Regions from separate parts of the Neorhizobium puerariae genome, predicted to be linked through region 1. Evidence: riboswitches for the same ligand, from Rfam matches in the RefSeq annotation. Region 1 holds a riboswitch; the other holds the start of a gene.
What was found. Region 1 has a riboswitch for S-adenosylmethionine ahead of ACFFP0_RS14280 (O-succinylhomoserine sulfhydrylase). Riboswitches for the same ligand answer to the same signal wherever they lie in the genome.
Positions count from the first base shown of each region.

Region 2: another riboswitch for S-adenosylmethionine. It lies ahead of metA (homoserine O-acetyltransferase MetA); the one in region 1 lies ahead of ACFFP0_RS14280 (O-succinylhomoserine sulfhydrylase).

Region 1 is NZ_JBHMAA010000015.1:208,794-212,034, reverse strand. Features, by position in the region: gene ACFFP0_RS14300 (hypothetical protein) at 1-220, shown strand, start outside; gene ACFFP0_RS14295 (hypothetical protein) at 309-560, shown strand; tRNA gene ACFFP0_RS14290 (tRNA-Gly) at 661-734, opposite strand; gene ACFFP0_RS14285 (2'-deoxycytidine 5'-triphosphate deaminase) at 845-1,939, opposite strand; SAM riboswitch at 2,012-2,090, shown strand; gene ACFFP0_RS14280 (O-succinylhomoserine sulfhydrylase) at 2,136-3,241, shown strand, end outside.
Region 2 is NZ_JBHMAA010000014.1:218,637-221,877, forward strand. Features, by position in the region: gene ACFFP0_RS12870 (thiamine diphosphokinase) at 1-605, opposite strand, end outside; gene ACFFP0_RS12875 (AAA family ATPase) at 712-1,551, shown strand; SAM riboswitch at 1,602-1,679, shown strand; gene metA (homoserine O-acetyltransferase MetA) at 1,737-2,657, shown strand; gene ACFFP0_RS12885 (vWA domain-containing protein) at 2,669-3,241, shown strand, end outside.

The DNA of each region.
Region 1 (3,241 bases):
GCTTTGGGACGCTAAGGGCGCGCGAGTTATGTCAGATGTCTTATTCGACGCTATGTTTGCGGATGACCCGGATGGGGGGCCTTCGCCCAACCGGTGCTACATCTCAATGCGGCTGGCGATTGAAGAGCTTGACCGGCTGCTGGCTGGCTCGGGCGTGGCTGTGGTGAGCGTCGGTCACCGGAAGGGCTATCGGCTCAATCTTACCGGCTTTGACAGCTGATATCTCTCTCCGTAACCCTGTTGATGACCCACGATACTCGTATTTCGCCGTGCCGGCCGGCTTGGCTATCTTGTGAGGACGCCTAGCGATGACACAGAATGACGACGCCGACCTGATCGCCTTGGGCCGGAAGCTGGATGCAGCCCGCCGCGTCTATGACGCAATGGTGCAAGCGATCCCAGATGATGTCTCACCGGACACTGAGAACGCCGCGATAGAAGCGGCTGCGGTCCCTGTCGCTGCTCTCGCAAATCAGATTGCCACGATGACCGCGACGGCCGATGAAGCTCATGCGGTCAAGGCGCGCGCTCATTCGTTCCTTGCCGGTCAGCGTGCTTGATTGGCTTTCCCACCAGCGTTCGAACTGTGCAATCAAGTGTGTAATAGGACGATGACGAAACTCCTAAGTAACTGAAATTGCTGCGTTTTTTGAGATAAAATGGAGCGGGTGAAGGGAATCGAACCCTCGTATTCAGCTTGGGAAGCTGCTGCTCTACCATTGAGCTACACCCGCAGAACGCAAACTGCCCGAAAGAGGAAACCCGCTTCGGGGCAAGGCATGCGCAAAACGATGGCCTGAGACTTCCAACAGAAGAGGCGGCCTGTCAAGCGGCCCTGGCGCGCTCAGACGCGAAAATGCTTGGAGAGCTTCAGGCCCTGCGCCTGATAGTTCGATCCCATGCCCGCGCCATAAAGTCCTTCCGGTCTTTTCAGCATATGCTCGTAGACCAGACGGCCGACGATCTGGCTGTCCTCCAGGATGAAAGGCACCTCGTGGCTCCGCACTTCGAGGACCGCGCGGCTACCCCGCCCTCCGGCCTCTTCATGGCCGAACCCCGGATCGAAAAAGCCGGCGTAATGGACGCGGAATTCGCCGACCAGCGGATCGAAGGGGGTCATCTCCGCGGCGTAGAGCGGCGGCACATGCACCGCCTCGCGCGAGACAAGGATGTAGAATTCGTCCGGATCGAGGATCAGTTCGTTGCGGCCGCGGCTGTAGAGCGGCTCCCAGAAATCGAAAATGTCGTGCTGGGCCTTCTTGTCCACATCGACGACGGCCGTGTGGTGCTTGCCGCGATAACCGATGAGGCCGTCCTTGTCGCCGGCAAGATCGATCGACAGCGCGATGCCGCCGCCGGTGACATTCGGCTGCTTGGCGGCGACGAGGGTTTCGTCGCGATGAAGCCGCAGCAGCTCCGGCTCGCCGAGCAGCGCGTTGCCGACCCGGAACCGGATCTGCGACAGGCGCGAGCCGCGCCGCACGACGATCGGGAAGGTGCGCGGAGAGATTTCGAGATAGAGCGGACCGGAATAGCCGGCCGGGATCTTGTCGAATTCCTGCGCGTAATCGGTAATGACGCGGGTGAAGATATCGAGCCGGCCGGTGGAGCTTTTCGGATTGGCCGACGCCGACATGTTGGCCGGCAGATCGAGCTTCTCCATCAGCGGAACGATATAGACGCAGCCGGTTTCGAGCACCGCGCCTTCCGAAAGATCGATCACATGCAGTTTCAGCCTGTCGAGCTTGTCGGAGACGAGGCTCGTGGGACCCGGCATGAAGCTTGCGCGGACGCGGAAGGCTTTCGCGCCCAGACGCAGGTCGAGGCTCGCCGGCTGGATCTGATCGTGATCCAGCTCGCGCTCCGAGATCAGCCGTCCATTTTCGAAAAGCGCCGCAATCGCGCGGTCCGCCAGAATGCCTGTTTCGCGAGCCATCATGTCTCTTCCGTATTTCAACGCGACAAAACCAAATCAGAGCCATTGACGCAAGCCGAGAGCAGGCGTATGGCAGCTTTATCCCGTGGTGATTTGGCCGGTCGGCTTGCAGCCACGTTAAACAAGTGGCTAAAAGGACCGGGTGCGAAACCGGTCTGCTTTTTGCGACCGGTTTTTTTGTTTTGGAATGGGGACTAGCATGACAAACAAATGGCGCCCGGCAACCCAGCTCGTTCACGGCGGCACGCTGCGCTCGCAATATGGCGAAACCTCGGAAGCGATCTTCCTGACCCAGGGCTTCGTCTACGACACGTCGGAAGCGGCCGAAGCACGCTTCAAAGGCGAGACGGACGGTTTCATCTACGCGCGCTACGGCAGCCCCACCAACGACATGTTCGAAAAGCGCATGTGCGCCCTGGAAGGCGCCGAAGACGCCCGCGCCACGGCTTCCGGCATGGCCGCCGTCACCTCGGCCATCCTCTGCCAGCTCCAGGCCGGCGACCATATCGTCGCGGCCCGCGCCCTTTTCGGCTCCTGCCGCTGGGTGGTCGAGACGCTTGCTCCCAAATACGGCATCGACTGCACGCTGGTCGACGGCCGCTACCTGGAAAACTGGGAAAATGCGATCACGCCGAAAACCAAGGTCTTCTTCCTGGAAAGCCCGACCAACCCGACGCTCGAAGTGGTCGATATCGCCGGCGTCGCCAAGCTCGCCAACCAGATCGGCGCCAAGGTGGTGGTCGACAACGTGTTTGCGACGCCCCTCTTCCAGAAGCCGCTGGAACTCGGCGCCCATATCGTCGTCTACTCGGCGACCAAGCATATCGACGGCCAGGGGCGCTGCCTCGGCGGCGTCGTGCTGTCCGACAAGGCCTGGATCGACGAGAACCTGCACGACTATTTCCGCCATACCGGCCCAGCCATGTCGCCATTCAACGCCTGGACGCTGCTGAAGGGCGTCGAAACGCTGCCGCTGCGCGTCAAGCAGCAGACGGAGAGCGCCTCGAAGATCGCCGATTTCCTGGCCGAGCAGAAACAGGTCGCGCGCGTCATCTATCCGGGCCGCAAGGACCATCCCCAGGCCGACATCGTCGCCGGGCAGATGAAGGGCGGCTCGACGCTCGTCGCCTTCGAGCTGAAGGGGGGCAAGGAAGCCGCCTTCAAGCTGCAGAATGCGCTGGAGATCGTCAGGATCTCCAACAATCTCGGAGATTCCAAGAGCCTGATCACGCATCCGGCCACCACGACGCACAAGAACCTGACGGACGAAGCACGCGCCGAGCTCGGCATATCGCCCGGCACCCT
Region 2 (3,241 bases), on a different contig from region 1:
CCGCTTCTTAGATGGATTTCCACCGGTCCTTCCGCAACGTTCGAAACCGTGCGGGAGGAGCCGAAAGGTAGGGAGAAGTTGTCGAGCGGATATCGCGCGCCGATGATGTCCAGCCCTTCCAGGCCGGAGAAGCCGACGACCGAAAAGAGCGAACCTTCGGGCAGATCCAGTGTCCTGGCTCCGGAAAGCAGGGGGATCGCCTCTTCCTCGCCGGATGTCAGCAGAATGTCGAAGCCGCGTTCGGCCAGACTCATGGCATGGATGAGATGCTGCAGCGCGTGGTCGCTGCGCTCGCCGCCGAGCGCGCCAGCGAAAACCAGCCGCGTCGCGCCGCGGTCTATCGCCTCCGACGTGGCGATTTCGCCGTCGGTTTCCGTCTTGGCGGGCGGATAGGTCTGCTGTTTCACGCCCGGCCATTGTCTTGCAAGCTCGGCATCGGTGGAATCGAAATCACCGACCCAGAGTTCCGGCTCGACCCCGAGTGCGGTCGCATGACGGATGCCGCTGTCGGCCGCGATGAAGCGGCTCGCGCTGACGGCCTTTCGCAGGCGTTCGGTGACAATGAGATCGCCGCCGAGCAGGATCGTGAAAGTCGCGTGGGTCATGACACTGCCCATAGCGTAAACCGAGCGGAAAGGGAAAGCCGCTTGCGCTTGCTTCGTCCATATCCAGTCACTAGTTTGCGCGGGGTTTTGAGATCGGGACGAAGACATGCAGTTTCAGGGTACAGCGGATTATATCGCCGACAAGGAGCTGATGGTGGCGGTGAATGCCGCGATCCGGCTTGAACGGCCGCTGCTGGTCAAGGGCGAACCCGGTACGGGCAAGACGGAACTCGCCCGGCAGGTCGCGGCTGCCCTCAGTCTCGATCTCATCGAATGGAACATCAAGTCCACGACCAGGGCGCAGCAGGGGCTTTACGAATATGACGCTGTTTCCCGGCTGCGCGACAGCCAGTTCGGAGACGAACGCGTCCATGACGTCACCAATTACATTCGCCGCGGCAAGCTGTGGCAGGCCTTCGCCTCGGACCGGAAGATCGTGCTGCTGATCGACGAGATCGACAAGGCGGACATCGAATTCCCGAACGACCTCCTGCAGGAGCTGGACCGTATGGAATTCCATGTCTATGAGACCGGCGAGACCGTGAAGGCCACGGTCCGGCCTATCGTCATCATCACATCCAACAACGAGAAGGAACTGCCGGACGCTTTCCTGCGCCGCTGCTTCTTCCACTATATCCGTTTTCCCGATGTCGACACGCTCACCCGTATCGTCGAGGTGCATTATCCCGGCATCAAGCAGGCGCTGGTGCGCAATGCGCTTGCCCAGTTCTACGAGATCCGCGAGATGCCCGGGCTGAAGAAAAAACCGTCCACCTCCGAGGCGCTCGACTGGATCAGGCTTCTCATTTCCGACGACGTGGACCCCGCCGACCTCAGGGGCGATGTGAAGAACGCCCTGCCGAAGCTTCACGGGGCGCTTCTGAAGAACGAGCAGGACGTCCACCTTTTCGAGCGTATGGCATTCATGGCGCGGCGGGAGCGATAGGGAAATTTTGCTCCCATTGACGTCGGGCGTAGCAAGGCGTATTTGAAGATCCGTAATTCCGTGGTGATTTGGCCGGCCGGCTTGCAGCCACGTAAAAAAAGTCGCTAAAGGGCCGCGAGAAGATGACTTCCCACGGGCCGGTCGCGATTTTTTCGCCGCCGGTTTTTGTTTTTGTGGGTTTGGAAATGCCGATCAAGATTCCCGATACGCTGCCCGCATTCAGCACTCTCGTTCAGGAGGGTGTGCGGGTCATGACCGAAACCGCGGCGGTGCGGCAGGACATTCGTCCGCTGCAGATCGGGCTCCTGAACCTCATGCCGAACAAGATCAAGACCGAGATCCAGATGGCGCGGCTTGTCGGCACGACGCCGCTGCAGGTGGAATTTTCGCTGGTGCGCGTCGGCAATCACAAGGCCAAGAACACGTCGGAAGAGCATCTGCTGGCCTTCTACGAGACCTGGGAAGAAGTGAAGCACCGGAAGTTCGACGGTTTCATCATCACCGGCGCTCCGATCGAGACGCTGCCCTATGAAGAAGTCACCTACTGGGACGAAATGCGGAAGATCTTCGACTGGACGTCGACCAACGTTCATTCGACCATGAACGTCTGCTGGGGGGCGATGGCGGCGATCTATCATTTCCACGGCGTGCCGAAATACGAGCTGAAGGAAAAGGCATTCGGAGTCTACCGCCATCGCAATCTTTGCCCTTCATCCGTATATCTCAATGGTTTTTCGGATGATTTTCAGGTGCCGGTATCCCGCTGGACCGAGGTGCGCCGCGCCGATGTCGAGACGGCGCGCGGTCTCGACATCCTGATGGAATCGGATGAGATGGGCCTTTGTCTCGTGCATGAGAAGGTCGGCAAGCGCCTCTACATGTTCAATCATGTGGAGTATGATTCGACCTCGCTGGCGGATGAATATTTCCGGGACGTCAATGCCGGCATTCCCATCAAGCTGCCGCACGATTATTTTCCGCACAACGACGATACGCTGACGCCCTTGAACCGCTGGCGCAGCCATGCGCATCTTCTCTTCGGCAACTGGATCAACGAGATCTACCAGACGACGCCCTACGATCTGGAGAAGATCGGCATGGAGTAAACCGACCGGCGATGTTCATCCCGTTTTTCCTGCAGCTCAGAGAGGCGAAGGTTCCGGTTACCTTGCGGGAATTCCTCGTCCTTCTCGAAGGGCTGGAGCAGGGAATCGTGGATTTCGACGTGGAGGCTTTCTACTTCCTCGCCCGGGCCGCACTGGTGAAGGACGAGAGGTTTATCGACAGGTTCGATCAGGCGTTCTCCTCCCATTTTCGCGGGCTGGAAGCCGTCTCCGAGACTTCCGGTCTCGAAGGGGCGGACATTCCCGAGGAATGGCTTCGCAAGCTTGTCGAAAAGCATCTGACGGAGGCCGAGAAGAAGCTCATCCAGTCGCTCGGCGGTTTTGAGAAGCTCATGGAGACGCTCCGGCAGCGGCTGGCGGAGCAGAAGGGGCGCCACCAGGGCGGTTCGAAATGGATCGGCACCGGCGGGACCTCCCCTTTCGGCGCTTATGGCTATAACCCGGAGGGCGTGCGGATCGGACAGGACGAGTCGCGCCACCGTCGGGCGGTGAAGGTTTGGGACAAGCGGGAATTCAGGGATTTCGACGACAAGGTCGAGCTCGGCACGCGCAATATCAAGCTGGCG